Regions from separate parts of the Desulfitobacterium sp. LBE genome, predicted to be linked through region 2. Evidence: riboswitches for the same ligand, from Rfam matches in the RefSeq annotation. Region 2 holds a riboswitch; each other region holds the start of a gene.

The links. Region 2 has a riboswitch for cobalamin ahead of DESLBE_RS09305 (HAMP domain-containing sensor histidine kinase). Riboswitches for the same ligand answer to the same signal wherever they lie in the genome.
Positions count from the first base shown of each region.
Region 1: linked by a shared signal. The riboswitch ahead of DESLBE_RS04125 (ABC transporter substrate-binding protein) and the one ahead of DESLBE_RS09305 (HAMP domain-containing sensor histidine kinase) in region 2 are both predicted to bind cobalamin.
Region 3: linked by a shared signal. The riboswitch ahead of DESLBE_RS23445 (AIR synthase related protein) and the one ahead of DESLBE_RS09305 (HAMP domain-containing sensor histidine kinase) in region 2 are both predicted to bind cobalamin.
Region 4: linked by a shared signal. The riboswitch ahead of DESLBE_RS14830 (anaerobic ribonucleoside triphosphate reductase) and the one ahead of DESLBE_RS09305 (HAMP domain-containing sensor histidine kinase) in region 2 are both predicted to bind cobalamin.

Region 1 covers NZ_VLKD01000001.1:823,687-831,583, reverse strand. Annotated here, with positions in the region: gene DESLBE_RS04140 (GntR family transcriptional regulator) at 1-302, shown strand, start outside; gene DESLBE_RS04135 (ABC transporter ATP-binding protein) at 299-997, shown strand; gene DESLBE_RS04130 (hypothetical protein) at 991-1,788, shown strand; cobalamin riboswitch at 1,839-2,022, shown strand; cobalamin riboswitch at 2,106-2,287, shown strand; gene DESLBE_RS04125 (ABC transporter substrate-binding protein) at 2,465-4,036, shown strand; gene DESLBE_RS04120 (ABC transporter permease) at 4,038-5,033, shown strand; gene DESLBE_RS04115 (ABC transporter permease) at 5,030-5,845, shown strand; gene DESLBE_RS04110 (ABC transporter ATP-binding protein) at 5,858-6,733, shown strand; gene DESLBE_RS04105 (ATP-binding cassette domain-containing protein) at 6,717-7,355, shown strand; gene DESLBE_RS04100 (hypothetical protein) at 7,582-7,897, opposite strand, start outside.
Region 2 covers NZ_VLKD01000001.1:1,962,982-1,970,878, forward strand. Annotated here, with positions in the region: gene DESLBE_RS09295 (4Fe-4S binding protein) at 180-422, opposite strand; gene DESLBE_RS09300 (response regulator transcription factor) at 449-1,135, opposite strand; gene DESLBE_RS09305 (HAMP domain-containing sensor histidine kinase) at 1,211-2,326, opposite strand; cobalamin riboswitch at 2,581-2,728, opposite strand; gene DESLBE_RS09310 (DUF4491 family protein) at 2,907-3,191, opposite strand; gene DESLBE_RS09315 (sodium:solute symporter family protein) at 3,450-4,877, opposite strand; gene larA (nickel-dependent lactate racemase) at 4,985-6,262, opposite strand; gene DESLBE_RS09325 (NADP-dependent isocitrate dehydrogenase) at 6,386-7,597, opposite strand; gene nifV (homocitrate synthase) at 7,629-7,897, opposite strand, start outside.
Region 3 covers NZ_VLKD01000001.1:4,970,136-4,978,032, forward strand. Annotated here, with positions in the region: gene DESLBE_RS23415 (YicC/YloC family endoribonuclease) at 1-511, shown strand, start outside; gene DESLBE_RS23420 (DUF370 domain-containing protein) at 527-802, shown strand; gene gmk (guanylate kinase) at 816-1,418, shown strand; gene rpoZ (DNA-directed RNA polymerase subunit omega) at 1,421-1,627, shown strand; gene coaBC (bifunctional phosphopantothenoylcysteine decarboxylase/phosphopantothenate--cysteine ligase CoaBC) at 1,627-2,829, shown strand; gene metK (methionine adenosyltransferase) at 2,835-4,025, shown strand; cobalamin riboswitch at 4,194-4,376, shown strand; gene DESLBE_RS23445 (AIR synthase related protein) at 4,474-5,286, shown strand; gene DESLBE_RS23450 (ECF transporter S component) at 5,371-5,883, shown strand; gene DESLBE_RS23455 (energy-coupling factor transporter ATPase) at 5,896-7,677, shown strand; gene DESLBE_RS23460 (energy-coupling factor transporter transmembrane component T) at 7,668-7,897, shown strand, end outside.
Region 4 covers NZ_VLKD01000001.1:3,121,224-3,129,120, reverse strand. Annotated here, with positions in the region: gene nrdG (anaerobic ribonucleoside-triphosphate reductase activating protein) at 1-472, opposite strand, end outside; gene DESLBE_RS14830 (anaerobic ribonucleoside triphosphate reductase) at 472-2,841, opposite strand; cobalamin riboswitch at 2,989-3,173, opposite strand; gene carB (carbamoyl-phosphate synthase large subunit) at 3,387-6,614, opposite strand; gene DESLBE_RS14820 (type II TA system antitoxin MqsA family protein) at 6,890-7,888, shown strand.

The DNA.
Region 1 (7,897 bases), 1.1 Mb from region 2:
TCTCCGGAGCATACCCTCTGGGGTCAAAACTGCCTTCGGTCCGGGATATGGCCCAAGAGGCGGCTGTTAACCCCAATACTATGCAAAGAGCTTTAGCCAAAATGGAAGAGGACGGATTGATTATAACCCACCGCACCAGCGGTCGATCGGTAACGGAGGATGCGCATATGGTAGAGATGGCCAAAACCCAAGTAGCCAAAGAACAAATTGCTGAATTTCTGGAAAAAATGAAAATGATGGGCTTTGAACAAAAAGAGATCCTAACCATCATCAACACTATGGCAGAGGAGATGAAGAAATGAACCCAATCCTGGAATGCAAGGGGCTGACCAAGAAATACGGCACCAAGGTGGCCCTGAACACGATTAACTTAACTTTGGAACGGGGTCAGATCGTGGGCCTTTTAGGACCTAACGGCAGCGGGAAAAGCACCCTGATCAAACTGGCCAATGAGCTGCTCACCCCAAGCGGGGGCGAGATTCTGATCGATGGCCAAAAGCCGGGTATCGGGACCAAGAAAATAATCTCCTATCTCCCGGAAAAAACTTACCTCAATGATTGGATGAAAGTTCACGAAATCATTGAGTTCTTCCAGGACTTTTATGAGGATTTCAAGCCGGAAAAGGCCTTCGAGATGCTGAAAAACCTCAACATCAATCCTCATGACAGACTTAAGACCATGTCCAAGGGCACCAAAGAAAAAGTTCAGCTCATCCTGGTCATGAGCCGTGAAGCGGATCTTTACCTCTTAGATGAGCCTATCGGCGGAGTGGACCCGGCAGCCCGGGATTATATCCTGAAAACCATTCTCAGCAACTACAATGAAAAGGGAACTGTTCTCATCTCCACCCACCTTATCTCTGAAATTGAAAATATCCTCGATTATGTTGTCTTTATCAATCAAGGTCAAGTTGTCTTGACCTCCACAGTGGATGAAATCCGCAGTGAAAAAGGTAAATCCGTCGATGCCTTATTCCGGGAGGTGTTCAAATGCTAAGTAAGTTGATGAAATATGAGTTGAAAGCCACAGGAAGAGTTTTCCTGCCCTTATACCTGGCTTTATTGGTTTTCGCCCTGATTAACCGCTTCATGCTGGGAGTAAGTTCCAGCCACCACTGGCAGGCTCCGGCGGTCATCAGTATGGCTGTTTATATTTTTATCATGGCCGGTATCTTTGTTATGACCTTGATTATGACGATTCAGCGTTTCTATAAGAATCTTCTCTCTGAAGAAGGCTACCTGATGTTCACTCTCCCTGTCAAACCCTGGCAGCACATTGTCTGTAAGATGCTGATCTCCATGTTTTGGTTAGTGATCAGTTTCTTCGTGGCCATGCTCTCCATCATACTCATCGCTTTAAAAGCAGGGGACTGGGAGCACATTATGAGGGAGCTGACCCAACTCTTTGGCACATTATGGGGTTATCTGGGCACATCGGTTTATTTGTATTCCGTCGAGGCTGTGATCGGGATCTTCCTCATTTTGGCATCGGCCATTTTAATCCTCTACGCCTCGATTGCTGTTGGCCACCTGTTTAATCAGCACCGTATTCTGGCCTCCTTTGCTGCCTTTATCGGACTCAATACCTTAACCCAAATGATCAGCATGGGGATTGGTTTTATAATAGGGCATGGCAATGCCTGGAATATTACCCCGGGGAATTTTCTCACTATGCACACGGAGATCCACCTTTTCATTGCCTTCATACTGATTGAGTCGGCACTGATCACGGCTGCTTACTTCGCCATCACCAATACTATTTTGAAGAAGCGTTTGAATCTCGAGTGATCTTTGGGTTGTTAATTGTCATAATATATGTTATAAACAATATAAGTGAATTAAATATTCAGTTTTTAGGTGCCTCTGATTTATCGGAGGATAATAGGGAACCAGGTGAAATTCCTGGACGGTCGCGCCACTGTATGCGGAGAGCTTCTTTTATAACCACTGGTTTTATCCGGGAAGGAGAAAGAAAGCAAAGACCCGCAAGTCAGGAAACCTGCCTAATACTGGTTGTCTACGCCTTTCGCGGAAAAAGGGATATGACGGTTGCACTTGTGCTTTAACCCATTTTCTTAGCGAAAATGGGTTTTGTTTGCTTTAAAACCGAATACATAGCTTAAGGTGCCCATAGGGAGAATAGGGAAACCGGTATAAGTCCGGTGCGGATCCGCCGCTGTAATCGGAGACGAATCCCCAGAATGTCACTGTCTTTTTTAGAGATGGGAAGGCGTGGGAGGAGGATGACACGAGAGCCAGAAGACCTGCCTTTTAGAAAGCTGATTAAGTACACTAGTAAGGCTTTTTTAGGCTTGTTCAAGGTAAGTTCTCCCTGCATCATTGCAGGGAGATTTATTATTGGGGAGACTCTTTCGCCATAAGGAGGTGAAAATGGATAGCGAAATATCCATATTCCAGTTGATATAACATGCTATTAAAATCAAGAATAAAAGGAGAAGGCCATATGAGAAAAATAGTATTATTGCTGTTGCTCGCCGGACTAATGCTGATGGTGGGCTGTTCTGCTTCTAACGGCGGAAAAAATATCACAGAAAATGTCATAAAAGACGAGATTACTATTTCGGCTGGGGTCAATTTAGTAGCGGGCGGTTTTGATCCGACCACAGGCTATGGCGTATGGGCGCCGGATATATTTCACAGTCACTTGTTGCAAGTCAAAGAAAATAACCAATTGGTCAATGATTTGGCTACCTCTTATGATGTCAGTACCGATGGATTAACGTACACCTTTAAGATCCGCAATGATGCAAAATTTGTTGATGGCCATCCCTTAACTTCGGAAGATGTGGTCTTTACTTTTGAAACAACCAAAAGTAAAGCTTCCGCTGCGGATCTGACCATGCTAGATTCAGTTGAAGCCTTAGACGAAAGTACTGTTGTTTTCCGCTTAAAAGCCCCCTGGTCTACGTTTGTCTTTAATCTAAGCGAGGTGGGAATTGTCCCCAAGCATCTCTATAATGAAAACTATGGGGATCATCCGATGGGCTCCGGTGCCTGGAAAGTTGCCGAATTTGCAGTTGATCAGAAGTTGATCCTGGTACCGAATGAACATTATTACGGCCCAATACCGAAGTTTAAGAAAGTAACCATCTTAAAATTGGATGAAGATGCGGCTCTGGCGGCAGCGAAATCAGGGCAGTTGGACTTGGTGCTTGTCGAATCTGAATTTGCCAGCACGCCGGTTGACGGAATGAAACTATATAGAATGTCCGCCATGGATGCTTTTACCATTAACCTGCCAACGATTCCGGAAACGACCGACCCTTCAGGGCAAAAAGTAGGCAATAATGTCACAAGTGATCCGGCGATTCGCAAAGCCTTGAACATTGGGATAAACCGGCAGCTCATTACCCAAAACGCTTTGAACGGATTTGGGCAAGTTACTTATGGAGCGGCGAAGGAACTTCCCTGGAGTAATGGCGACATGTTTAAAGACAACCAGGTTGAAGAAGCGAAAAAGATCTTGGAAGATGCCGGCTGGAAAGATACTGACGGGGACGGCATCCGGGAGAAAAATAATATTAAGGCGGAAATCGTGATAACAGGACGAAGCAATGATCTGGCGCGTTATAATACGGTCGTTGCTCTGGCAGAAGATGTGAAAAAGCTGGGAATACAGATTATCCCCAAATCCGCACCTTGGTCGGAATGCCGGGAAGCGAGGAATTTACCGACTTGCTGGGTCTTTGGTCAGCCTAATCCCATAGAATTCTATCGTTATTATGATTCTTCGCAAATTGGTGTAGCGGTTATCGGCAACCCGGCTTCTTATACCAATCCGGAGGTTGATGCGGTTATCCAAAAAGCCCTTGCGGCAACGAACTCTGACGAGGCAAATAAATACTGGCAGGAAGGCCAGGCTCTTGCGCAAAAGGATATTCCGTACTTGTGGATCGTTCGTCCGGAAGTCACTTATCTTGTCAAAGAAGGGCTGAAGATCCTCTCTTTGCAGAAATTGCCAACCCGGGGGCAGGGGATTTCCATTGTAGAAAATATGAATGAGTGGTCCTGGTAGTATGAGTACCACGGTATATAAAGGATTGGGGCGCTATTTCAGCAGTACTTTAGTACGGATGCTGACTCTGCTTGGGGCCGTGAGTCTAATCAGCTTCATGCTTATTGCGCTGTCGCCGATTGATCCGATCGACGCTTATTTGGGTGATGCCCACGTCTCCGAAGAGCAAAGGGCGAATATCGCTGAACATTGGGGTCTTAACAAATCGCCTGTAGAGCGCTATGGCATCTGGATAACCCATGTCCTTCAGGGTGACATGGGCGAATCTATCACTTATCGCCAGCCTGTCGCGAAGGTTATCGGCGAGCGTTTCCGGGCGTCGCTGGCCTTGATGGGAGTAGCCTGGGTGTTGTCCGGGGTGCTGGGGTTTACTTTGGGCATTATCGCTGCCGTGAATAAGGGGAAGTGGATCGACCGCTTTATTAAAACGTTTTGTTTGATATTGGCATCCACACCGCTTTTTTGGCTGGGCTTACTCTTTTTAATGGTTTTTGCTGTCTATTTACAGTGGTTTCCCTTAGGATTGGCAGCCCCCATCAATAAATTGGCCCATGAGGTTACTCTAGGTGATAAAATTTATCATCTGATTCTACCTGCCTTAACCTTGAGCATTACCGGTGTAGCCGGCATTGCCCTTCATACCCGTCAGAAGTTCATTGACGTACTTAAGAGTGAATATGTCCTTTTTGCTAAAGCCCGGGGGGAAAAACCCCGGGAGATTATTAGGCGTCACGGATTGCGCAATATCGCCTTGCCCGGCATAACGCTGCAATTCGCTTCGGTCAGTGAACTGTTTGGCGGGTCGGTGCTGGCGGAGAAGGTTTTTTCTTATCCTGGTCTGGGAAACGCGGCTACCCATGCCGGATTGAAAGGAGATGCTCCTTTGCTGCTGGGTATTGCCTTATTTAGTGTGCTTTTTGTATTTACGGGAAATTTCCTGGCCAATGTGATCTATGGGATTGTCGATCCTCAAATCCGGGAAGGAGGCTCGTCATGAATCGCCGTCGAAAAATTATGCTGATTATGGGGAGCGGTCTCTTGGTTTTAGCAGCAATTACCATCGGGGGGATTCTGATGGACTCTGCTTTGTATGCGCCGAACTATGACTTTAGAAGTCAGGCGCCTTCATGGAAGCATCCCTTTGGCACCGATTACTTGGGGCGGGATATGTTTTTTCGGACGATGGCCGGACTTTCATTGAGCATACGCGTTGGGCTGCTGGCGGCAACAGTCAGCTCGGTTATTGCCCTTGTGCTGGGCAGTTTATCGGCTGTCTTTGGCGGCAAGATAGATACAGCGGTTAATTGGCTGGTTGATCTTTGCATGGGGATTCCCCATATGATTCTGCTGATTTTGATTTCGATTGCGCTGGGGGGCGGAGCAGTTGGAGTTATTACCGGGGTTGCGGTAACTCATTGGCCAAGTTTGACCAGGGTAATCCGGGCCGAAGTCATGCAGGTAAGATCAGCCCACTATGTTCAACTTGCCCGCGCTTTGGGAAAAAGCCCTTGGTATGTGGCAGCCAGTCACATCATTCCTCATGTTCTTCCCCAGTATCTGGTTGGCTTGATTTTACTTTTTCCCCATGCCATTTTGCATGAGGCGGGAATTACATTTCTTGGTTATGGGTTACCTTTGGAAGTTCCGGCAGTAGGGGTCGTTTTATCTGAATCAATGAAGCATCTGGCTACGGGGATGTGGTGGTTGGCCTTTTTCCCCGGATTAGCTTTGCTCTTGGTTGTCATGCTCTTTGATTTTATAGGCGACTATTTAAAAATTTTAATCGATCCCTATGCGGCTCATGAGTAGGAGGTTTAGAGAGTGGCTGAAGCTAAGCAGACCGTTATCTTGGATGTTCAGGGGCTTTCGGTAACCTTTGAGGGTTATGATGCCTCATTGGAAAAAACAACAACCCTGGCGATTGCTGATTTGAGTGTTCAGATTCGTACCGGGGAAATTCTGGCCATAGTCGGCTCCAGTGGTTCAGGGAAAAGCTTGCTTGCTCATGCTATCATGGGTATTCTACCTTACAATGCCCAAGTTGGTGGTAAAATGGCCTATAAAGACCAAGAGCTGACCCCTGAATATCGGGAAAAGCTGCAAGGGAAGGAAATTGCCTTTATTCCCCAATCCGTGGCCTATCTTGACCCGTTGATGCGTGTTGGCGAACAGGTGCGGGGCACCGGAGGGGAAAAGCTGCGGGAGGCTCAGCGGAAAGCTTTTGCGAAATATCGCTTGGATGGAAAAGCAGAAAAACTTTATCCGTTTCAACTTTCGGGCGGTATGGCCCGCAGGATATTGATTTCCACCGCGGTGGTGGCGAATGCAGAGCTGATTATTGCCGATGAACCCACTCCCGGTTTGGATTTAAATCTGGCGATTCAGGCCTTAAAGGATTTCAGAGAATTTGCCGATCAGGGCAAGGGAGTGTTGCTGATTACTCACGATATTGATTTAGCCTTAAATGTGGCCGACCGTATTTCTATTTTTCACAGCGGTACAGTGGTTGAGACGGCAAGGCGGGAAGATTTTTCCGGGGACGGGGAGGGCTTAAAGCATCCTTACAGCCGGGCCCTTTTTAGGGCTTTGCCGCAAAATGGCTTTCAAATAGCTCACTGCCCCCAATGCGGTTTAAGCTGCGCGGTTTGGGAAATTGACGGCGATGAATTGAGGTGTGCTTGTGGCTACCATGCTTGAAGTGAAAGACGTGAGTTTTCGTTACGCAAACGGACCTTGGGTTCTCCATAATGTGAACCTGAAGATCGAGGATGGCGAAAGGGTAGCCTTAGTTGGGCCCAGCGGCTATGGAAAAAGCACTTTGGCCAAAATTATGGCCGGTTTTCTTAGACCGGAAAAAGGAACTGTTCTTCTGGATGGGAAGCCTTTGTCCAAAGGTGAGTACTGCCCCGTGCAACTGGTTTATCAGCATCCGGAAAAAGCATTGAATCCCCGCTGGAAAATGAAGTATTCCTTGAAAGAAGCCGGCGTACTGGATCCGGAGATTATGCAGGAAATGGGCATCCGGGAAATGTGGCTGGAGCGTTGGCCCAATGAACTTTCTGGCGGTGAACTGCAGCGGTTTTGTGTAGTACGGGCTTTAGGAGAGCGGACCCGTTTTTTAATCGCCGATGAAATGACGACCATGTTGGATGCAGTGAACCAGGCTCATATCTGGAAGTTCCTGCTGCGGCACGCAGACAAGAAAAAGTTAGGCATCATTTTGATTACCCATAATATGTATTTAGCGGAGCAGGTGGCAACTCGGATTATTGATGTTCCCTCAATCAATAAAATCAGCGTAAGAACGGAAGATTTGTAAAGAAAACCCGGCTTCGCCCGAAGACACTGTCTTCGCCTTATTTGCCTTTTAATCACGCATCCAGAAAGGCGAAGTCATTGGTAACAGTGTAGAATAAGTTTAAGATAAACCGAGGCATTTGTGTCTCGGTTTTCTTAAACGCTCCCCATGAAGGGGGTGGCTCTTTAAAGATTACCGTTTTTGAAATTCACTCATCTAGATGAGTTATTTCAGAATTGCCGAATTTTTAAACAAAAGAGGACGGGACACGCTTTCTTCGAAAGTAGAGAAGCAAAGCAAAGACCAAAGCCCCTAAGGCATCCAGGATAATATCCGTCATGGTATCGTGGATGCCCACCCCTTGATAGAGAGTGCCAAAGGTACAGTCCATAGTATACTCATAGATCTCCCAGACTCCGCCGGCGGCTAAAGAGAAGGAAAAGGCAAACAGGGCGGCCAGGAGCCTGCTCCTTCCCGAGTCTTGCTTCTGACGGGCATCAAGAAACATCAGCAGCAAGAAACCCATCTGAGCAAAGATAAAGCCTGATGCACCATGGAGCATT
Region 2 (7,897 bases):
GTATCCGCTTTTAGCCATCTCCTCTGCTATAACCCTTCTGATAAATATCTTGCCCCAAGTTTCCAAGCGCTTGGAAATTTGGGGCATTTCACATGGTTTCGTTCTCCTGCTTAGGACTAGATCACCTCTTAAGCTCCGAAATTCCCAAACGTTTGGGAATTTCAAATGGCATTAACCCATCAACCGACTTTAATCGCCCGCTCATGGCAGTTATTTTGACACAGTTTACACCTTGTACAGGCGGATTCATTGCTGACATAGGCTCTCGAATTACCCTTGACTCTGATCTTTAATTTTCCCATCATATTAAGCTGATTATAATCGGCCTGCTTAACCTCTTTTAATTCCAATACCTTAGCCGGACATTGGCTGATACATAACCCACAGCCATCACACCGATTTAAATTAATGCTTACACTCATAAACCAACACTCCCCTAAATTAAATTTTACGGATTAAACCGATAGCCGGTTCCCCAGACGGTCTCTATATATTCCGGGTTGGCCGGGTCTCTTTCGATTTTCTTCCTGATCTTTTGAATATGAACCGGGACGGTTGCCAGATCCCCGTAGTACTCTGCCCCCCAAAGCAGATCAAAGATGCGCTCCTTGCTGAAAAGTATATTCGGGTTGGAAGCAAAGAAGAGCAGGAGTTCGTATTCCTTGGCGGTGAACTGAACTTCTTTGCCATTGACATAGACTTTATGGGAGGCGGTATTGATTTCCAGCCCACGGTGATTAATCACCTCTATGCCCTGGTGCTTACCGGTCAGACGTTCGTATCGTTTCAAATGGGATCGGATGCGGGCCATGAGCTCCGCGGGGCTGAAAGGTTTCGTCAAATAATCGTCGGCACCGTAATCCAGTCCCCTGATTTTATCAATATCTTCACTGCGGGCCGACAGGACGATAATGGGAATCTCCAACTTCTTGCGGACTTCTTTAATGATCTCAAACCCGTCCAGCTGGGGCAGCATTAAATCGACGATCAGAATATCATAAGTCCCGGAGACAGCTTTCTTCAGCCCCGTTGCTCCATCCAGGACGATATCGACCTGGTAGCCGTTAAGCTGCAGGTAATCCCGTTCCAGTTCGGCAATATTGACATCATCTTCGATGATCAGGATATTTTTCATTGCCATAGGCCCTCCATCCTATTGTCATGATTGAACTACACTATTTCGCGCGGAGCAAAGTATTGAGAGGATTTATTAAGATGATTTACTAATAGGCAGCTTTATGGTAAAGCGGGAGCCGGCCCTGTCTGTGCTGGCAGCTGAGATTGTGCCCCCCTGGGCTTCAATCAACTCTTTGGCTATGGCCAAACCCAGTCCCGTACTTGTGAAATCTTTGGAGCGTTCCGTGTCAAGCCGGTAAAAGCGGTTAAAAATATGGGGCAGCTGCTCTTCCGGAATTCCCGGGCCATTGTCGGCAATGTCGATGCAGATATCATCTTCCTGAACATATAGCTCCATTGTCACCTTTAAATCCTGCTCCGGCCCATACTTCATGGCATTATCGATGATATTGCGGATCCCTTGATACACCCGTTTCCCATCAATAGTGACCGCATAGTCCCGATCCGTTCTGTTCTGATAGAAAAACTTGAATTGCCTTTCTTCAAACTCAAATTTTAACTCGGTGGCCAAATCGTCCAGATAAGCGCCTATGCTCAGGACTTCATAATTCATCGCCACTTTGTCCAGATCCAGCTTGGAAAACAAAAACAGATCGTCAATCAGCTTATTCATATAGGCAGTATTGCTGTAAATCGTCTCCAGGTAACGCTTTATTTTTTCCGGTTCGCCGACGCACCCCTCAAGAATTACTTCCAGATAGCCCTGGATCGAGGTAATCGGCGTTTTTAGATCATGGGAGATGTTGGCCACCAGAGTCTTTCTGTTTTTCTCATACTCCTGATTGCTTCTTTCGCTTTCCTGCAGTTTAAAAGCCATTTCATTAAAAGCGTAAATCAGCTGCGTGAATTCATTTTCGACTTCCGGCTCAATTGACACCTGATAATTTCCTTTGGCGATTTCATCAAAGCCCTGCTTCAATTGTTCCATCGGTTTAAAGACCCTCTTCTCCAGACGCCGGAAAAAACCGAGCTGGAGTATTTCCCGGGTGATGAGGATCAAGGCAAAAAATACAGCAATGGCTTTGAGCCCGATCCATTGAAAGAGCAGGTATAAAAGAAGCAAATTCAAAAGGACGCCGACCGGGCGCAGAAACTTCATGGACCTGCGCAATTCCCGAAATTCCCCGTGCTGCCTGCCCTTATGAAACTCCTCATGATACAATTTATGAAACTTTCTATCTGGTCTCAATCCATCACCCTCTTCCTGAAACCTCTACCTAAAATAACCCTTAACATCAATCCACCTGTTTTAATTTTACTTTATTATTTTAAATATCTTATAAACCAATTATAAAAACTTTATAAAAATCAAAAAGGATCTTTATATTTTTGCCCCTTTCTGCAAAAAAAGCCGGCTGCCACGTTCTTCGCGGCAGCCAGCTTTTGCTTTATTTCTTTATTATGTCCCTAAACCCGGTTCAATACCCTCTATCGCTCGTAGAGAGTCATAGGCATAAAACAGGCAGGTCTTCTGACTTGAGCAGGAAAAGACTCCTCTCTTACAGCGGCGGGACCGTGCGGGCCTTGCACCCGGCTTCCCCTTTAATCAAAGATGGCTCCATCTTCCGAAACCTGTTTTGACATGATTCAGTTTTACGGCCATTATAGCATAGTACAGATGGGGTAAACACCTAAAACTTTGAGAATCTACAGTCAATTCACCCCAATTTGAGCCCAGCCGTTGAATATAAGCCAAATGATGCAGCGCTGCAACATTTGACCTGTAGCCAGTCTGCAGCCAAACAGAAATGCAAAGACAGGCTTTCCACTTACCTTCTGTTCGGATTACCCGGAAACCAACCTTTTTTCACCCGTTTTTCCTGCTCAAAAATTTCATGGATGCTCCAGAGGCAGGAAAAGCCTGTCACACTGACGATGGCGGAAAGCATATTATTCGCGATGAACAGAGAGGCGCCTATCAAGACTATCCCGGCAACCAAGAATAATGGCCAGATCCTTTTTCCGAAATAGTATTCACCTTTGATGACAATGGGATGAAACACGCCGATGATGATAAAAGCCATTGCCCCGATGATCACACCTTGAAAACTTATCTGAATCCCCTCCCTCCGGACTTATTAATCCGTTAATGCCCAGTACTCTTTAACACCTAGTTCTTCACATTTCCGGCGGTTAAATTTTCCGCAGGACTGAGAATTTCAAGAGTCACAGAGTCCTAGAAGTTTATTTTAATCCCATAGCTCTCTTTTGTCACTAGTATAGTACGCTCAATGGCTTCCGGAAATACTGCTTCCCGACAACCAAAAAACCGAGGCCCAGCCTCGGTTTTATACACATACAACACTCCAGCCCTACTTGGCAGTTTGCCCTAATGCAGAAGCTTCCTTATTTCCAAGTCGAATAGGCTGTCTGTCAAAGATAGGCACGAGTAAAAACGTCACTAAACAAGCAATCCACTCCAAATAAATCACATGAGGGAACACCCGTACCGCCGGGATAAACTGCCACAAAACAATGACGGCAATCCCCACGAGATTCGTATAAAAAGCGGAGTTCCTCCGGGCAAGCCCCGGGGCAAAAACCGTGAATAAAAACACAATGGTAAAGGCCGTGGTCAGACTGAGCCCGATCATAATCGTCTTCAGAATTCCACTGACCGTTAAAGCTAAGATAAAGGTCAGAGCACCTAAAGCGATCACCGAAAACTTCGTCACCCACATTAAATGTTTCTCATCGCTGCCCGGGCGTAAAAAGCGCTTATAGATATCTTGTGAGAACAGTGTCGCAGAGCCTAACAATAAGCTTCCCGCTGTGGAAACGTCCGCTGCCCAAAGAGCAGCCAGAGTAATTCCGGCCAGAACCGGCGGCAAGGACATGATCATCTGGGGCAGCGCCAAAGTCGCGCTCATATCCGGATACATTCCCTTGGCGGCAATCCCCATCAAGGCGGCCAGGAAACCGATGGGCAGCATCAGGAGTCCCCCAATGACAAACCCATTCCGTGCAGTTTTGGCATCCTTAGCGCTTAAGGAAATCTGCACTGTACCCTGCAGGGACATGGTTTGGGTCATCATCACCGCAAACCAGCTGGCAATGGCAATCCACCCCAGACCACCCACCCAATGAAAATAAGGCACCTCCTGTGGAAGCTTGACAGCGATTTGGGCTATCCCTCCCTGATTGATGAGGGTAGCAATGGTCGCTATGGCTATGCCCAGATAGATTAAAACCACATTCAGGATATTCGAAATGCCGGCAGACCACATTCCTCCGACAAAAGTAATGCCAATGAAAACGATGGCACTGGTAATAATTCCCGACTGCAGAGTAAACACGGAAGGGAGCAAGGAAGCCAGGATCGCTCCCCCTGCCAGGTATTGCAGGGATGTTATGACCAGTTGAATGGTGATTTGACTCAGTACACAGATCACCCGGCCCTTGACATCATAGAACTTCTCAAACATTTCGGGAACTGTAGTGATATTCATACTACGGTATTTGGCGGCCGCCAAAATTCCCATACAAATTGCCCCTGCCCCCCAGGCCACATTATACCAGCCGGCAGCAAGACCTACATTATAGGCCTGTTCCGCCACACCGATGGTGGAAGCTCCGCCGATGGCTAAACCTGTAATCAACACAGCAATGAGGGGAGTCGTCATCTGACGGCCGGCAAGGAGGAACCCTTCCGTTCCCTTGGCCCGTTTTGAGGCATAAAAGCTTATTCCAAATAAGGCAAAAATATAAAGAATCACAATCAGCAAAGGAATATTGAACATCTCCGCCACCATCCTACTAAATTATTAAAAATCACCCTATTAAATTTTCATAAGTTTCCTACTGAACTTCTGTACTTCACCTTTTATAACTACACATTACTTTGCCCTTATCTCTTTTGATACAGCGGTATGGTTGCTCCCCCATAGGGCATTAAAATCACATCCTGATTTTCCTGATCAACCCCAGCCAATTCTATCGCCTCTGCGAAGGAGTTGGCCCCGATCATTCCCATAGGTTTAACCAATTCAGACTCTATCTCCGAGTAGAGAATGACTTTTGCCTTAGCGGCCGATTCCACGGCAGCATAGAAGATGTAGCCGGGAATGGTAAAATTTTTACGCAGCTCCGGATCAAGGGTTTTCTCTTTAAGGGGTTCACTCCATCCGAAAAACTCATCCGCTCCGGCGCCTTCCCGGCACTCAGCCAGAAGAAGAATCGTACCGCCGGGTTTGACGGCAAGTGCCGCATTAAATAAGGTCTTGGTACTCTGATAGAGGGAGATATCCTTAGGGAAGCCTCCGCAGCTGGCAATGACGAGGTCGGCCTGCTTATCAATCGGCACGCCATAGTTCTCATCAGCCCATGCGCAGCCCTCTTCCCAAGCCTTTAGCCAGTGTCCGGCCACAAATTTAGCAATCCGGCCATCAGTATGCATAATGGTATTAATGAGAAAATCAGGATTCACAAGACCTGTCCCATCCACCATATCTTCATGTAAAGGGTTATTGATAAGTGCTCCTACCCCAATCAGTGGATTAGACTGCTCAGCGTTGGGGTCTAAGGAATGCAGATGATTCTGAGCAATGGTCTTCCGGCTTGCTACTCCGGGGATAATGGACTTGCGCCCGCCACCGAAGCCTGCCATCAGGTGATGAACGATTCCTCCGGTGAGAATAACCTTCCGGTCCACAACTAAGCGGTTAACAACGACTTCCGTTCCCCGCGGGGTTGTTCCCACATACACCATCTCCGAATGATCGCAGTCATGATCCACCACCTCAATTCGAGCATACACCTCCTCTCCGACAATCTTCTTTTTCTCCTCAGGAGTTTGTCCCCGGTGAGTTCCGGTAGCCGTCAGGATCAGCATATCCTCATCCGGGATGCCTAAACTATTCAAGCGATTCACAATCGTGGGCAGATAGTCAGGGAGCTTTAACAGACGTGTGATATCACTGACCACAATCGTCACCTTATCCCCTGCTTTAAAAAGGGTATTGAAAGGCGCAGAAGCGATGGGGTCATCAAGAATTCTCCCGATTTCCTTAACCACATCCTCTACAGGTTGAATCGCTTTGGCATGGAGCTCTTGAATAACATATTGCGGATTGAGCAGAAAACTCTGATAACCTTCACCATATTTGAACTGATATTCCTTCTTCACACATTTTCCCTCCTTCTCAAAGTCTCAGATTCCTTTGCACCCTGTCATTGAGCACTGAATCAGCCTAAGATAAGGGAAAGGCCCCTTATCTCAGGCAGAGATAGGGGAACCTTTCCTCTTGGCCTATGGGCGGAGCGTATCGAGAGTTTTCTTAATTTCTTCGAGGAAATCCTTGGTGTTGACGGTTTTGATATTGGGCAGTTCCGAGATCAGAGCCAGATCCTTGGTCATAATTCCGGCTTCGATGGTCTTTAATGAGGCTTCCTCCAACTGAGCGGCAAAGTCGGCTAAATCCGGCAAACCATCCAGCTCTCCCCGTTTCTTAAGGGCGCCTGTCCAGGCAAAAATCGTCGCAATGGGGTTGGTGGATGTCTCTTCACCCTTAAGATGTTGATAATAGTGACGGGTTACCGTACCATGGGCCGCCTCATATTCGAAATTCCCTTCGGGCGAAACCAATACCGAAGTCATCATCGCCAAGCTTCCGAAAGCAGTCGCTACCATGTCCGACATGACATCCCCGTCATAGTTCTTACAAGCCCAGATATAGCCTCCTTCAGAGCGAATAACCCGAGCCACAGCATCGTCAATAAGAGTATAGAAGTATTCAAGCTGAGCCGCTGCAAAGCGTTCCTTATATTCCTTGTCATAAACTTCCTGGAAAATATCTTTAAAGGTATGATCATATTGCTTGGAGACCGTGTCCTTGGTAGCAAACCACACGTCTTGTTTTACATCGAGGGCATAATTAAAGCACGCTCGGGCAAAGCTCTCGATGGAGCTATCAAGGTTATGCATGCCCATGAGAATTCCCTTGCCTTCAAAGTTACAGATGGTTTGACGGGATTCCTCCCCATGTTCACCTGAGAAAACCAGCTCCGCCTTGCCGGGACCACCCACCCGATACTCCACATTTTTATAGATATCGCCATAGGCATGACGAGCGATGGTAATCGGTTTCTTCCAGGTGGTGACCAAAGGCTTGATCCCTTCTACCAAGACGGGAGCGCGAAAGACCGTTCCGTCGAGCAGGGCCCGAATCGTTCCATTGGGGCTTTTCCACATTTGCTTCAGATTGTATTCCTCAACACGCTGGGCATTGGGTGTAATCGTCGCACATTTAACCGCTACCCCATATTTTTTGGTGGCCAGGGCTGCATCAACGGTGATCTGGTCATCGGTTTCATCCCGTTTCTGCAGACCCAGATCATAATACTCGGTCTTCAATTCAATATAGGGATAAAGCAGGATTTCCTTGATATAGTCCCAGATAATCCGGGTCATTTCATCTCCGTCCATTTCCACCAGGGGGACATTCATTTGAATTTTAGTCATAGCTTCCTCCTTATATTAAAACCACTTTGGGTTAGGTTGACGATTTTCCTTTTTCCCTATGCAAATCTTCGTAAATATACATGAGCTCCTTATCAAAAAGGGAGCGCTTCATATCCACAGCAAAAGCTCTTACCCGGGCCAGCAGCTCATTGGCTTCTTCCTCGGAAATCTCTTTGCCGTATTCATTGCGGAACTTAGCTTTGATGGCCGCAGTTCCCGAGTGCTTGCCAATCACAATCTGGCGCTCCAGGCCCACTTCCTCCGGTTTAAACACTTCGTAAGTGAGGGGATTTTTCAAAG
Region 3 (7,897 bases), 3.0 Mb from region 2:
TGATCTGGAACTGATTTGGGAACCCTTGAGCCGTGCCGTAGCCGAGGCTTTGAATGGCTTCACAGCCATGCGGCAGGTGGAAGGGGAAGGCTTAGCGGCAGATCTTTTGCACCGTTTACATACCATCATGCTGGCTAAAGATGAAATAGCAGGTTATACCGACAGCATCGTTATAGATTATCAAACCCGCTTACAGGAGAGGATAGAGGTCCTTCTGGGAGATAAGGCCATTCTCGATGAAGCTCGCCTGGCCAATGAAGTGGCTTTTTTTGCAGACAGAGCATCCATTACCGAAGAATTGGTTCGTCTGCAGAGCCATATTGACCAAGGCCGGGAAGCTCTGCAAAGCTCTGAACCCGTCGGGCGCAAGCTGGATTTTCTGGTTCAGGAAATGAACCGGGAGATCAATACCATTGGCTCGAAGGCTAATAATTTAAGCATTACTCAGCATGTCGTTCAGATGAAAAGCGAATTAGAGAAAATTCGGGAACAAGTTCAAAATCTGGAATAATTGGAGGGTTAAGTTTTGGACATTAAATTGATTAACATTGGGTTTGGCAATATCGTATCCGCCAACCGCATTATCTCTATTGTCAGCCCGGAATCAGCTCCCATCAAGCGGATTATCCAGGAAGCACGGGACGCAGGAATGCTGATCGATGCCACCTATGGCCGCAGAACCCGGGCCGTGATTATCTGCGACAGCCATCACGTCATTCTGTCGGCAGTTCAACCGGAAACCGTGGCCCATCGCCTTTCCGCGAAAGAAGCCAGCAACACTGCCGAAGACCCAGCTGATTAAGGGGAGGACAAGAGTGGAACAAAATCATGGCTTATTGATTGTTCTATCCGGTCCTTCCGGGGCGGGAAAAGGAACCCTTTGCCAGGAACTGCTGAGACAGCTGCCTCAGGTAAAGTATTCCGTGTCGGCCACGACACGTCAGCCCCGTCCTGGTGAAGTGGATGGATTGCATTATTATTTCCGTAGCCGGGAAGAATTTCAAACCATGATCGAACAGGATCAACTTTTGGAATGGGCAGAGTTTTGCGGCAACTATTACGGAACTCCCCAGTTCGCTGTGGAGCAGGCCATTCAAGCCGGGAATGATGTCATTCTGGAGATTGAAATTCAGGGAGCTTTACAAGTCAAGCAGCGTTTCCCCCAGGGAGTGTTTATTTTTGTCGTGCCGCCCTCCATGGATGAACTTTCCCAGCGCATCCATAAACGGGGCACCGAATCCGAGGAAGTGATTCAAAAACGGCTGCAGACTGCCGCTCGGGAACTGGAGTATGTGAGCGAGTATGATTATGTGGTCGTCAATGATGAAATTCCTCTGGCAGTAGACAAATTAAAGAGCATTCTGCTGGCTGAGAAATGCCGTGTGAAAAGAAAACCTTATGTATTTCAGGGGGTGTAATCATGAAACAGCCTTCCCTCGATATTTTGTTGAGCAAAGTGGACAGTAAATATACCTTGGTGCTGGCGGCGGCGAAACGGGCCCGTACCCTCATGGAGGATCCGGAGTTTGAAGTGAATTACCGCGGTTCCAAACCGGTAAGCCTTGCTTTTGATGAAATCGCCAAAGGGAAATATCATTTTGAATTAACCCGTGAAGGAATTAAATAATGTTGCGGGGTAAGAAGCTCCTCATAGGCGTCACAGGGGGGATTGCGGCTTATAAAGCTGCGGATGTGGTGAGCCGCCTCCGCAAGCAGGGCGCCATCGTCTATGTGGCGATGACGAAGGGGGCTGCTGAATTTATTGCCCCCTTAACCCTGAGGACCCTTTCCGGTAACCCGGTCTATGTGGATATGTTCGCAGAGCCTAAGGTGTGGAATGTTGAGCATATCGCCCTGGCGGAAGCAGTCGATGCCGTATTGGTTGCTCCGGCTACGGCTAATCTATTGGCCAAAATGACCGTGGGCCTTGCCGACGATTTTCTCTCCACTGTCCTGCTGGCCACGCAGGCCCCTATCTTTGTGGCTCCGGCCATGAATCATCATATGTACCATCATCCAACTACCCAGGAGAACCTGAAACGGTTACAGGAACGTTCCGTACGCATTCTGGGACCGGCCACAGGCTTTCAGGCCTGCGGCACCGATGGCGACGGCCGTATGAGTGAGCCCCAGGAACTTGTGGAGGCTTTGCAGAGTTTTTTTGCCGCCTCAGGAGTGTTGGTGGGCAAAAAAGCCTTGGTCACCGCCGGGGGAACCCAGGAACCCCTTGACCCGGTCCGCTATCTCGGCAACCGTTCTTCAGGCAGGATGGGGTTTGCCGTGGCTGAAGCCTTAAGGGAGGCCGGTGCGGAAACAACCCTTGTCTCTGCGCCCAATGAACTGCCCACCCCGCCGGGAGTAAGGCGAATCAATATTATGACAGCTCAGGAAATGCATGCTGCGGTCATGGGCGAATTTGCCCGGATGGATATTGTGGTCAAAGCTGCAGCAGTTGCCGATTACCGGCCCGCGGTCAGTGCTGAGCAGAAAATCAAAAAAGCTGGGACAAATCTTGCTCTGGAACTTGTGCCCAATCCCGATATCCTGGCGGAATGCGGCAGGAAGAAAGAAAACCAGTTTCTGGTGGGGTTTGCCGCTGAGACGGAAAACCTTTATGAGCATGCTCAAGCCAAGATGCAGCGCAAAAATGTCGATATGCTGGTGGCCAATGACGTAACCCAGCCCGGAGCGGGATTTGGCAGCCCTACGAATATCGTGAGCCTGCTTTTCCCGGATGGGAAGAAAATCGATCTGCCCCAAATGAACAAATTAGACGTAGCTCGGCGGCTGGTTCAGGAGATTGCTGAGCGCCTTAGTGAAAAGGAGTGACTTCATTGGCAAAAAAACTGTTTACCTCCGAATCGGTCACAGAAGGACATCCCGATAAAATCTGCGACCAGATTTCCGATGCCATCTTAGATGCTATCTTCGCTAAAGATCCCAATGCCCGGGTCGCTTGTGAGACCTCGGTGACCACCGGCCTGGTGTTAGTCAGCGGTGAAATTACGACTAATTGTTATGTGGATATTCCCAGCACAGTAAGACAAACCATCCGTGAAATCGGCTATACCCGGGCCAAATATGGCTTTGATGCCGATACCTGTGCCGTGCTCACCTCCATCGGGGAGCAATCCGCCGACATTGCTTTGGGAGTGGATAGAGCTCTGGAAGCCAAAAACGGCGAGATGAGCGAGGAAGAGATCGAAGCCATTGGCGCCGGCGACCAAGGGATGATGTTCGGCTACGCCACCAACGAAACGGAAAGCTATATGCCCCTGGCCATTGATCTGGCCCATCGCCTGGCCCGCCGCCTCAGTGAAGTCCGCAAGTCGGATATCCTGGATTACCTCCGTCCCGACGGCAAGACTCAGGTGACGGTAGAGTATGAGGATAATCGCCCTGTCCGTATCGATACCATCGTGATCTCCACTCAGCATCATCCGGAAGCAACTCAGGAGCGGATTCGCCGGGATCTCCTGGAACATGTGGTCTTTCCCGTGGTCCCATCGGAATTGCTGGATGAGAGCACCCGTTATTTTATTAACCCCACAGGCCGTTTTGTCATCGGCGGTCCCCAAGGGGATGCCGGTTTAACCGGCCGCAAGATCATCGTTGATACTTATGGCGGCATGGCCCGCCATGGGGGAGGAGCCTTCTCCGGCAAGGACCCCACAAAGGTCGACCGTTCTGCCGCCTATGCCGCCCGTTATGTGGCTAAAAACGTAGTGGCTGCCGGTTTGGCTGAGCGCTGTGAAATCCAGCTGGCTTATGCCATCGGGGTAGCCCAGCCCGTATCCGTCCTGGTGGAAACCTTCGGAACCGCCAAAATTGACGAGGAAAAAATCGGCGAACTGGTCAAAAATAATTTTGACCTCCGTCCGGCAGGGATCATTAAGACTCTGAATCTGCGCCGTCCCATCTACCGCCAAACGGCTGCTTACGGACACTTTGGCCGCACCGATCTGGACCTGCCATGGGAAAAGACCGATAAAGCCTCTGCTTTGCGGGAGCAAGCAGGCCTATAAATTATAAATTTCAAAAGCAGATGGATCAGGCCGGAGGATTGTTTCAATAGGAACAATCCTCCGGCCTTGATTAGTTTAGAAGATAGAACAACCCCTTACTTTGGCAATAGGACGAATTTTTGACTTGACATTATTCTGGTTTTGGCTAAACTGAATTTAGTAGGTTTTAACAATTTAAGGATTTCAGGTGCCCTTCGTCAAGAAGGGAGAATAGGGAACCGGGTGCAATTCCCGGACGGACCCGCCACTGTAAAGAGGAGTCTCAGCGCTGAATGCCACTGGGTAACTGGGAAGGCAGCAAGGAGACAATGACTCGAAGTCAGGAGACCTGCCTGGATCTGGGGACACATGAAGTTTGGTAAAGTTCATGGTCATTTTGCTTTGTCTGCAAGGAGAAGCGAGGTGGCTATGGACTTTTTATTTTTATAAAAATTATTGGAGAGGAGAGTTGAAGGCCTTGGGATATCAGGGAAGAGATGTTGAGGTGGTTGCCCTGAATGATGCTCAATATCTTGTCGCAGCCTGCGATTCATGCGGTGCTATTGGTGAGAAAGAGCTGGATGCAGTCAAAGTTCCCTGGAGGGTAACCGGCAGGATGACGGCCCGGGTAGCTTTATTGGAAGTGCTGGCGGTGGGAGCAGTTCCCCAGATGCTCAGCATTGCCATTGCCAATGAACCCATACCCGCAGGGGAAGAAATAATGAAGGGGGTGAGAGAAGAGCTAAAGGCTATGAATCTGCTCTCCCTGCCTGCGGCCGTCAGCACGGAAAAGAATATGCCCACAGAACAAACCGGCTTAGGCATTACGGTCATAGGGCTTTGCGATCAGGATAAACTTCGCATTGGCAGAGCCAGGCCGGGCAACAGCCTGTTTTGTCTGGGGCTCCCCAAAGTGGGAACTGAGGCGGCTGACCCGGAAGATCCGGATATTCTGCAGGGGATACATCTTATTCAATTGCTTAATATTCCTGGGGTGTATGACATTATTCCCATAGGCTCCCAAGGGATACGGGGTGAAGCCGAAGCCCTTGCCCAAGCTGTCGGTGCCCGATTCAGAGAAGATACCCAATGTGAACTTGATCTCAATAAATCGGCAGGACCTTCTACTTGCCTCATTTATACGGCAGCAGAGGATATTGAATTAGGGGCTTTCGGCAAGCTGCCCATCCATAAGATCGGCAGGCTGGAGGAGATGGAGGCGGAGGTGGAGGCCTTCCAAACAGGACAGGAAATAAAGACTAAGCTCCAGGAAGAATATTAATGCAGCATTTAAATTTAAACAAAATGAAACTAAATTAAACGAAACGAAACAAAAAGAAAAGAAGAAATAAAGGAGAGAATAACAATGATTGAACCTGCAAAGAAAACAACGGTCCCCAAATCAGCCCAGAATATCAGACGGATTGCCATCATGGCAGTCTTTCTTGCCTTGAGTGCGGTAGGCGCCTTGATCAAAATTCCCAGCCCGCTGGGGACAGTGGCCCTGGATTCTGCTCCGGGTTTTTTCAGCGCTTTGGCTTTTGGCAGCATAGAAGGCTGTCTTGTGATTGCCATAGGTCATCTGCTCACCTCGGCGGTGGTCGGTTTTCCCCTGGGAATTCCTATGCATTTGGTCATCGCCATCGAAATGGCTGTCTTTGCCTTGATCTATCGCCTGGTCAATAAGAAAATCGGTTTAATTCCTGCCGTGATTATTACATCCCTCCTCAATGGTGTGGTGGCGGCCTTTTCCGTATTCCCCATGGGTGGTATGGGTGCAGTCTTAGGGTTAATGCCCTTTCTGTTATTAGGGTCGGTCTTGAATGTTGCCGTATCGGCCTTAGCCTATAAAGCGCTTAAAGGAAGCCGGTTGATCTAGAGGAGTGCTGGGGTGGAGAGAGTGATTGAATTAAGAGATGTTTCTTATCGTTATCCAAGAGCTGAAGAAGAGAGTTTAAAACAAATCAGCCTGACAGTGGCCAAAGGAAAATTCATCGCCTTGATGGGTCCCACAGGAGCGGGAAAAACAACCTTAAGTTTGTGTCTGAATGGATTGATTCCCCAGTTTCTGCAAGGAGAGCTGCAGGGAGAGGTCAGGATTGGAGGGAAAGACACAGGTGAGGTCCGGGTGCAGGACCTGGCTAAACAAGTAGGGCTGGTGCTTCAGGATGCAGAAAGTCAGATCGTCGGGCGAACCGTGGCAGAGGACGTGGCTTTTGGTCCCCGCAATTTCGGCATACCCTTGGCGGAGATTCAGCAAAGGGTTGCCCAAGCCTTGGCCAAGGTCCGGCTGAATGGCTATGATCAGCGCTCTACGGCAGAGCTGTCCGGCGGAGAAAAACAACGGCTGGTGATCGCCGGGGTGCTGGCCCTGGAACCGGAACTATTGGTCATGGATGAACCGGCTTCTGAACTGGATCCGGAAGGACGGTTCCAGGTCTATCGCACCTTGGATGATCTCTGTCGTGAAAGAGAGCGGACGATTCTGGTCGTTGAACATTCCAGTGAAGAAATCCTGCATAGAGCCCACGAAGTTATCGTGCTTAAGCACGGGAAAATTGCCTGGCAAGGGGCGCCGGAACAGCTTTTTCGCAATATCCCTCTTTTGCAGGAATTCGGGATCAAGCCCTTGCCGGTCAGCTTATTAGGCTGGAGTTTTTGCCAAAGAGGATGGATTGAAGGCCAGGACATTCCTTTGGATGTTGCCGAGGCCGAATCCCTGATCCGCAAATTAATAGGGGAGCCAGCCCTACACAACAGAGTGGCCCCGCTGATTGCGCCGCCGGCAAGAGGCAAAGTCCATCAAGAAAAGGAAGCAGAGAAGAGACCGCCGAATTCAGCCTTGATTCAAATTAAGCAGCTTGTGCACCGATTTGAATCGGGACAAATAGGCGTGCAGGGAATCGATCTGACCATTGAAAAAGGAGAATTTGTGGCTCTGGCAGGCTCCAACGGAGCCGGAAAAACCACTTTAGCCAAACACATCAATGGCTTGCTTAAGCCCACCCAGGGGGAAGTTATCGTCAAGGGTCTGAATACCAAAGATGTTGATACGGCCCAGTTGGCCAAAACCGTGGGCTATGTGTTTCAGAACCCTGATCACCAGATCTTTTCCGTCTCAGTGGAGAAGGAGCTGGAGTTTGGCCTGAAGAACGCCGGCTTTACCCGGGCGGAGATTGCAGAGCGGATCACCCAGGCCTTGGCCTTAACCGGCCTGGAAAACTATCGCCAGGTTCATCCCTACACTCTAAGTAAAGGGGAACGGCAGTTCATCGCCGTGGCTTCCGTTTTAGCCCTTACCCCGGAAATTCTCGTCATTGACGAACCGACAACAGGTCTTGACTGGGTGGGAGTGGAGAAAATCATGAAGCTGCTTCAGCAGCTCCATAGAGAGGGGACCACCATTCTTATGATCAGCCATGATATGGACAGCGTTGCCGACTATGCAGAACGGGTGATCATTTTGCGGGGGGGTCAGGTGATGGGGGATGCCCCTCCCTGGGGGGCCTTTGCTGATGAGTCCATGCTCCGGCAGGCGGCAGTCCTTCCTCCCCAATTATGTGTCTTAAATCAAAGACTGCAGGATTTGGGCTATCAAGCGCAATCGGCTGCGGAATTCAGGCGGGCATTGTTTCAGATCATTGAGGAGGGGGAGAGGAAATCTTGTTTATAGACTATTTGCCAGGAGACTCTCTGCTGCACCGTCTCCATATCCGTACCAAAATAGCGGGTTTTCTGGTGGTTGTAATCTGGTGTTTTTTGTTTGAAAACCCTCTCTACAATTTGAGCTTTTTGCTTGGTATCCTAATATTAGCACTGCAAAGCAAAATCGCTTATCAGAGAATTTGGCAGATGATCCGGCCTTTAATGCCCATCTGTCTCTTTCTGCTTCT
Region 4 (7,897 bases), 1.2 Mb from region 2:
CCTGCACATCGATAACCCGCTGGTTCTCCGAACCCCTAAAGGGTAAGAGAAGGTTCCTTTCAGCCAATTGGAAAGGCCCGTCCACCAGGAGGTCCGTCTGTTCCAGCAAGAGAGCCCAGGCGGGGTTCTGTTCACTTGAGGCAGTGAGTTCTTCATAGGTATATCCTGAGTAAGTCATGACATGGAAGCCTCTCTGCCGGGCGGACTGTGCCAGCAAGGCAAAGCCGGCCGCCTGGGCAAAGGGTTCCCCGCCGCTTAAGGTGATGCCGTCTAGAAGAGGGTTCATGGCTAAACGCTGAAGAATTTCCGCGATGGCAACACTTTTTCCTCCTTCGTAAGCATGAGTCTCAGGATTATGGCAGCCGGGACAGTGGTGGGGACAGCCCTGGGCGAACACCACCAGGCGTATGCCCGGGCCATCCACAATGGACTCCCCGATGATTCCTGCGATCCGGATGCAGGAGTCCATCATTAAAGCGTCCCTTTCTCACCGATGGAGGAGTCAAGGCAATTCAGGTGTTTAATCCGATCCCGGACTTCGGCTTTTTTGGCGTCGTTAAAGCGATCCAAGGTTCCCACCAGATAGCCGGTGATACGGCGGATGCGCTCAAAGGGAGCAGTGCTTTCTTCGCGGCCGCAGCGGGGGCATTCGTTGCCGATGATTCCTGTATATCCGCAGACGGGATCCCGATCCACAGGATGATTGACAGCACCGAAGCCGATGCCGGATTCTTTCATGCAACGGACAATTTTCTCAAAAGCCTCCAAGTTTTGAGTGGGATCGCCATCAACCTCCACATAAGTGATATGGCCGGCGTTGGTCAGCTCATGGTAGGGGGCTTCAATCGTGATTTTGTGAAAGGCGCTGATCGGGAAGCTGACGGGGATATGGAAGCTGTTGGTGTAGTATTCTTTGTCTGTGATACCGGGGATGCTGCCGAAAAGCTCCCGGTCCATTTTGATGAAGCGGCCGGAGAGGCCCTCGGCAGGAGTGGCCAAGAGAGAGAAATTCAGCCCGTATTCCCGTCCTGCTTCATCCATGCGCCGGCGCAGTTGCTGAACAATCTCCAGTCCCAGCTCCCGTGCCTCTTCCGATTCCCCGTGATGCTGCCCGGTTAAGACCATAAGGCATTCAGCCAGTCCGATAAAGCCCATGGAAAGGGTGCCGTGCTTCAGCACTTCGCGAATTTCATCATCCCAGCCCAGTTGGTCGGAATCCAGCCAGATTCCCTGTCCCATCAGGAAGGGGAAGTTCTTGACTTTTTTACGGGCTTGAATTTCAAAACGTTCCAGGAGCTGATTGATAACCAGGTCGATTTTCTCATCCAGCATGGCGAAGAATTCGGTGCGGCTTTGGTGGCTTTTGATGGCAAGACGGGGGAGGTTAATGGTGGTGAAGCTGAGATTTCCCCGTCCAAAGATGGTTTCCCGGGAAGGGTCGTAAATATTGCCGATCACCCTGGTGCGGCAGCCCATGTAGGCAATTTCCGTCTCAGGCCTGCCGGGGACATAGTATTGCAGGTTAAAGGGAGCATCAATAAAGGAGAAGTTGGGGAAAAGTCTTTTGGCACTGACCCGGCAAGCCAGCTGGAATAAATCGTAGTTAGGATCACTGGGATTATAATTAACCCCTTCTTTCACTTTGAAGATATGGATAGGGAAGATGGGGGTTTCGCCGTTGCCCAGACCTGCTTCGGTGGCCAGGAGCAGGTTTTTGACCACCATACGGCCTTCCGGGGTGGTGTCCGTGCCGTAATTGAGGGAGCTGAAGGGAATTTGGGCTCCGGCACGGCTGTGCATGGTATTGAGGTTATGGACCAAAGCTTCCATAGCCTGATAGGTTTTTTTATCCGTCTCGGCAAGAGCTTTTTTGACGGCAAACTCCTGAGCTTTGCGGATGGTAGGCATGTCCAGCTTAAGATTAGGCAGGGTTTGAAGCAGTGCGGCTTCCTGCTCAAAATAATCCGGGTCAGAGGAAAGGGTAGGTGTATGCCCTTGGTTGGCAAGGGCTGAGAATACATCCTTGAGATGGGCTTCCAGCTCTTCCTGATCCACATCCTGATGGATTAAAAGCTCGCAGGCTTTAAGCAGGTTCTGTCTATAAAGCTTAATATAGGTTTTGGCTACTCCCGGCGCCATACCGTAATCAAAATTAGGAATGCTTTGGCCGCCGTGTTGATCGTTTTGGTTGGACTGAATAGCGATACAAGCCAAAGCACTGTAGCTCTGGATATCATTGGGTTCTCTTAAGAAGCCGTGGCCGGTCCCAAAGCCTTCTTTGAAAAGTTTAATAATATCGATCTGGCAGCAGGTAGTGGTGAGGGTGAGAAAATCCATATCATGGATGTGAATATCTCCTTCTTTGTGGGCTTTGGAGTGTTCGGGCTTTAAGACAAACATCTCATTAAACTGTTTAGCTCCTTCGGAGCCGTAGCGCAGCATGGTGCCCATGGCGGTATCTCCGTCAATGTTGGCATTTTCCCGCTTCATATCATTATCTTTGGCTTCTTTAAAAGTCAGCTCCTCATAGACCTTCATAAGCCGGGTATCCATTTCCCGGACACGGGTCCGTTCCGCCCGATAGAGAATGAATTCCTTGGCTGTGCGGGCGTGGCCTCTTTCGATCAGGATCTTTTCCACAGCATCCTGAATTTCTTCCACAGAGGGGACTTTTTTATGTAGGTTAACCTCAAGGTAGTTGACCACTTCTTCCGCAAGAAGGAGAGAGGATTGATAGTCCTTGCCTCCTGTGGCACTGGCTGCCTTAAAGATAGCGTTGGCTATTTTTTCAATGTTAAAAGGAGCTTCCCGTCCGTCGCGCTTGCGAATCTTAGTAATCAAATACAATCTACCTCTTTTCTCAATCTGATCTCTTATCATCGTTCAGGGACTCATGATGACATCCGAAACAAAAACTTCCCGACAGAGATGCCGAGAAGCTAAAAACAACATGCCGTTAGCAGCCCAACATACTCTATCCTCCGTAGAGTTGGTGGTATACACATAGGCAGGTCTTCTGACTTAGGATCATCTATACTTCTTACCTTCCCGAAACCCTTTCAGTGGTAATGCCAAGAAGTATATTTCCCTTACAGCGGCGGGACCGTGCCGGCCTCTAACCGGCTTCCCTTTTCAACTGTGGTTGTACAGTCACCTATGAGATTCCTTATTAATGAACCAGTCTCATTATACATCAAAATCTCGTTGAACACCATATATAGATGAAAGTTTATAAAAAAACACTATATATAGGGGTGTGCAACCGAAAACCAGTTGAGCTAAGACTGATAAAATCATATCTTAAAAGCAAGGGGACTGTCAACGATCTAAATCACATTATCTAATTACATGAGCCAAATTATATGATCTGAATTATATTACCGAAATTACATTATCTCACCATGATATTCCTGCAGGGATTTAACCACGGTTTTATTGGCTGCCGCCTCCTGAGATGCGGCAATTCCTTTGGCGCTGGCTAAGGCGGCCGGGGTGGTGGTGATATAAGGGATCTTATACTTAATGGCGGTCTTGCGGATGTAGGAATCATCTTTGAGGCTGCGTTTGCCGATGGGGGTGTTAATGACCAATTGGATCTCGCCGTTCATAATACCATCAGTGATATTGGGACGGCCTTCCTCAATTTTATGGATGAATTCGGCGTCAATGCTATGATCCTGAAGGAATTTCCGGGTCCCCTGAGTGGCTTTGATCTTAAAGCCCAGCTTGAGGAATTCCTGGGCGATTTCGATGACCCCTGAAGAGCGGTCCTGTTCGGCAATGCTCATAAGGACGGTTCCGCTGAAGGGCAGGGAGGAGTGGGTTGCTTCCTGAGCCTTGAAATAGGCCAGGCCGAAGGAATTGGCCATGCCCAAAACCTCTCCGGTGGAACGCATTTCCGGGCCGAGGACGGGATCTACTTCAGGGAATTTGTCAAAGGGGAAGACCGCTTCTTTGACGCCGTAATGGGAGATCTGAGCAGGCTTGAAGTTGGTTGCGATATCGTTCTTTTGCCCGGTATAATCAGCCAGTATCAACTCCGTGGCCAGCCTGGCCATGGGGGTGTTGCAGATTTTGGAGACCAGGGGTACGGTGCGGGAAGCTCTGGGATTGGCCTCTAAGACGTAGACCTTATCCTCGGCGATGGCGTACTGGATATTCATAAGCCCTACCACATGGAGTTCCTGGGCAATCCGCTGGGTATAATCGATAATGGTGCGCAAATGGCGGTCGGCAATGGTCAGGGGAGGAATGACGCAGGCACTGTCTCCGGAATGGATCCCCGCCAGCTCGATGTGCTCCATAACGGCAGGGACGAAGGCATGAGTACCGTCTGAGACGGCATCGGCTTCTGCTTCGATGGCATTCTCCAGGAATTTATCGATAAGAATGGGGCGTTCCGGGGTGATGTCCACGGCGGCGGCCACATATTCCCGCAGCTGTTCTTCATCAAAGACAATTTCCATGCCCCGGCCTCCCAGGACATAGGAGGGACGAACCATGACGGGATAACCGATCATCTCCGCCGCTGCCAAAGCTTCCTCCAGAGTGCTGGCCATACCTGCCTGGGGCATGGGGATAGCCAGTTTCTCCATCATTTTGCGGAACTGATCCCGATCCTCAGCCTGGTCGATGACTTCCGGTACGGTACCGAGAATTCTTACTCCCGCCTCCTGGAGCTGGGCGGCGATATTCAGGGGTGTCTGGCCTCCGAATTGGACGATGGCGCCGATGGGGCGTTCTTTTTCATAGATGCTTAAGACATCCTCCACAGTCAGGGGCTCGAAATATAGCTTATCCGAGGTGTCATAATCGGTGGATACGGTCTCGGGGTTGCAGTTGATCATGATGGTTTCATAGCCCAGGTTTTTTAAGGCAAAAGCGGCGTGAACGCAGCAGTAGTCAAATTCGATGCCCTGGCCGATGCGGTTGGGGCCGCCGCCCAGGATGAGGACCTTTTCCCTCTGGCTGGTGGTGACCTTGTCCGGGGCATTATAGGTGGAGTAATAATAGGAGGCGTTGTTTACCCCGCTTACAGGTACGGCATCCCAGGCCTGGGTCAACCCCAGCCCCAGGCGCTGCCGGCGGACTTGCGTCTCAGAAATACCTAAGAGCTGGGCCAGATAGCGGTCGGCAAAACCATCCTTTTTGGCTTGGATCAGGAGCTCGGCGGGGAGCTCCCGGCCTTGATACTCCAGGATCTTTTCTTCCAGGTCCACCAATTCCTTCATTTGTTCAATGAACCAGGTCTTGACATAGGTGATGGCGGCAAGCTCCGCCGGATCAGCCCCTTGGCGGAGGGCTTCGTACATCATAAAATGCCGTTCACTGGTAGGGGTTTTCAGCAGCTCCAGAAGCTCGGGGAGGGTCTTGGTGTTGAAATCTTTGGCAAAGCCTAAGCCGTAACGGCCTATTTCCAAACTGCGAATGGCTTTTTGGAAGGCTTCTTTATAGTTTTTGCCGATGCTCATGACTTCACCCACGGCCCGCATCTGGGTGCCCAGTTTGTCTTCCACACCCTTGAACTTTTCAAAGGCCCAGCGGGCGAACTTGATCACTACATAGTCACCCCAGGGAGTATATTTATCCAGGGTTCCCTCCCGCCAGTAGGGGATTTCATCCAGGGTCAGGCCGGCGGCCAGCAGGGAAGAGATCAGGGCAATGGGGAACCCGGTGGCTTTGGAAGCCAGGGCGGAGGAGCGGGAGGTACGGGGGTTGATCTCGATGATCACCACCCGGTCGGTTTTGGGATCATGGGCGAATTGGACATTGGTCCCACCGATGACTTCGATGGCTTCCACGATAGAGTAGGCGTATTTCTGAAGCCTTTCCTGAAGCTCCTGAGAGATGGTCAGCATGGGGGCGCTGCAGAAGGAATCCCCGGTATGGACGCCGATAGCGTCGATGTTTTCGATGAAGCAGACGGTGATCATTTGGTTTTTGGAGTCCCGGACCACTTCCAGCTCCAGCTCTTCCCAGCCCAGGACGGATTCTTCCACCAGAACCTGTCCGATCATGCTGGCGGAGATGCCCCGGTTCACGATGGTTTTTAATTCTTCCACATTGTAGACCAGGCCGCCCCCGGTGCCGCCCAGGGTGTAAGCAGGACGAATCACCACGGGATAGCCCAGCTCCTGAGCGATTTTCTCGGCTTCTTCCACAGTGTAAGCAGGGCTGCTTTTGGGCATATCGATACCCAGGCGTTCCATGGTCTCCTTGAAGGCGATGCGGTCTTCCCCCCGCTCGATGGCATCCAGCTGTACCCCGATGACTTTCACGCCATAGTGATCGAGAATTCCCGCTTTGGCCAGTTCGGAACTCAGATTTAGCCCGGATTGTCCTCCTAAATTGGGCAGAAGGGCATCGGGGCGCTCTTTCTCGATGATCTCGGTGATTCTCTGGACATTGAGAGGCTCGATGTAGGTAGCATCAGCCGTACCGGCATCCGTCATAATCGTGGCGGGATTGGAGTTCACCAACACCACTTCATAACCTAAGTTTTTGAGGGCTTTGCAAGCCTGGGTTCCTGAATAGTCAAATTCGGCAGCCTGCCCGATGACGATGGGGCCGGAACCGATGATCATTATCTTCTTAATATCTTCTCTCTTAGGCATCTTGATCAACCACTCCTTACTTTCTATTGAAGGGAATACGTGCAGAAAAACCTTATATAATTATACATTATTATGCATAAATATAATATCTGTAGACTGAAAAATACAGTGTTTTTTTAAAGAATTGATAGCCTAGAGAGAAGCAACTTGGTAAGAGAAATTCCTCCATATTTTTGCTACTATTTAATAGCAAATGGTGTTATAATAAAAAAGGGTGATAAAAATTGCTGGACCAAAGACACTTCCCTTCGCCTTGGATAAGGAGGAATAGCATCGTGAAAAAATACTGTGATATTTGCCAATGTGAGCAAGAAACACAAGTTGACAATAAGAGGGAGACTTTTTCTGTTCGTGGGGAAGAAATAGAGACCGTTTCCGATATTCGCATTTGTTCAATCTGCAGAAATGAGCTTTTCGATGAAGAGCTGGATACCAAGAATCTGGAGAGGGTTTATCAAGCCTATCGCAACAAACACAATTTGCTTTCACCTTTCGAAATAAAGCAAATCCGTGAATCCATTGGCTCGGGAAGAACTGTCGCTTCACTACTGGGATGGAGCCAGGCTACCTTTGTGCGTTATGAGGGAGGAGCCATACCGAGTGCATCTCATCATGAGCAATTATTGCGTTTGAAAAATGATCCCACTTATCTCAACTATCTTTATGACAGTAATAAAAACAAACTGACCGATAGAGAAAAGAGAAAAATCTTAGCCCAAATCGATAAGACAGATCCAGCGGCGGAGCAAGATCCGGTTGATTTTTTGAATAAACGTTTCGCTCCATTTTATAACAAGGGGATTACAAATATTGAATTTGATTTTGAAAAACTTGCTGCTCTGGTTCAGATATTTGCTGTAACGAATAGGGAATTAGTGAAGACGAAGTTGCAAAAGCTTCTTTATTATGCTGATAACCTTCATTTTAAGCGTTATGGATATCCCATAACGGGGCTGGTCTATATTCACCATCATTTTGGCCCGGTTCCTGTAAATCATGATTTAATCCATTGGGTACTTGAAAGTGTAGGAGTCATTGAAACAAAGCCCTATGACGGACTATACGAGGGTGAGATATTGATGCCAACAGAAAGGGGAAATCAAGACCTGTTTTCTAATGAGGAGCTGGAAGTAATTTTTGCCATAGCTGAATATTTCAAGGATTTTTCGGCAACGAAGATATCGGATTTTTCTCATAAGGAAAAAGGGTATATAGAAACGGCTCAAAGAGAGATCATACCCTATCGTTATGCAAATGATTTAAAGTTGAGTTAACCTCCGTTT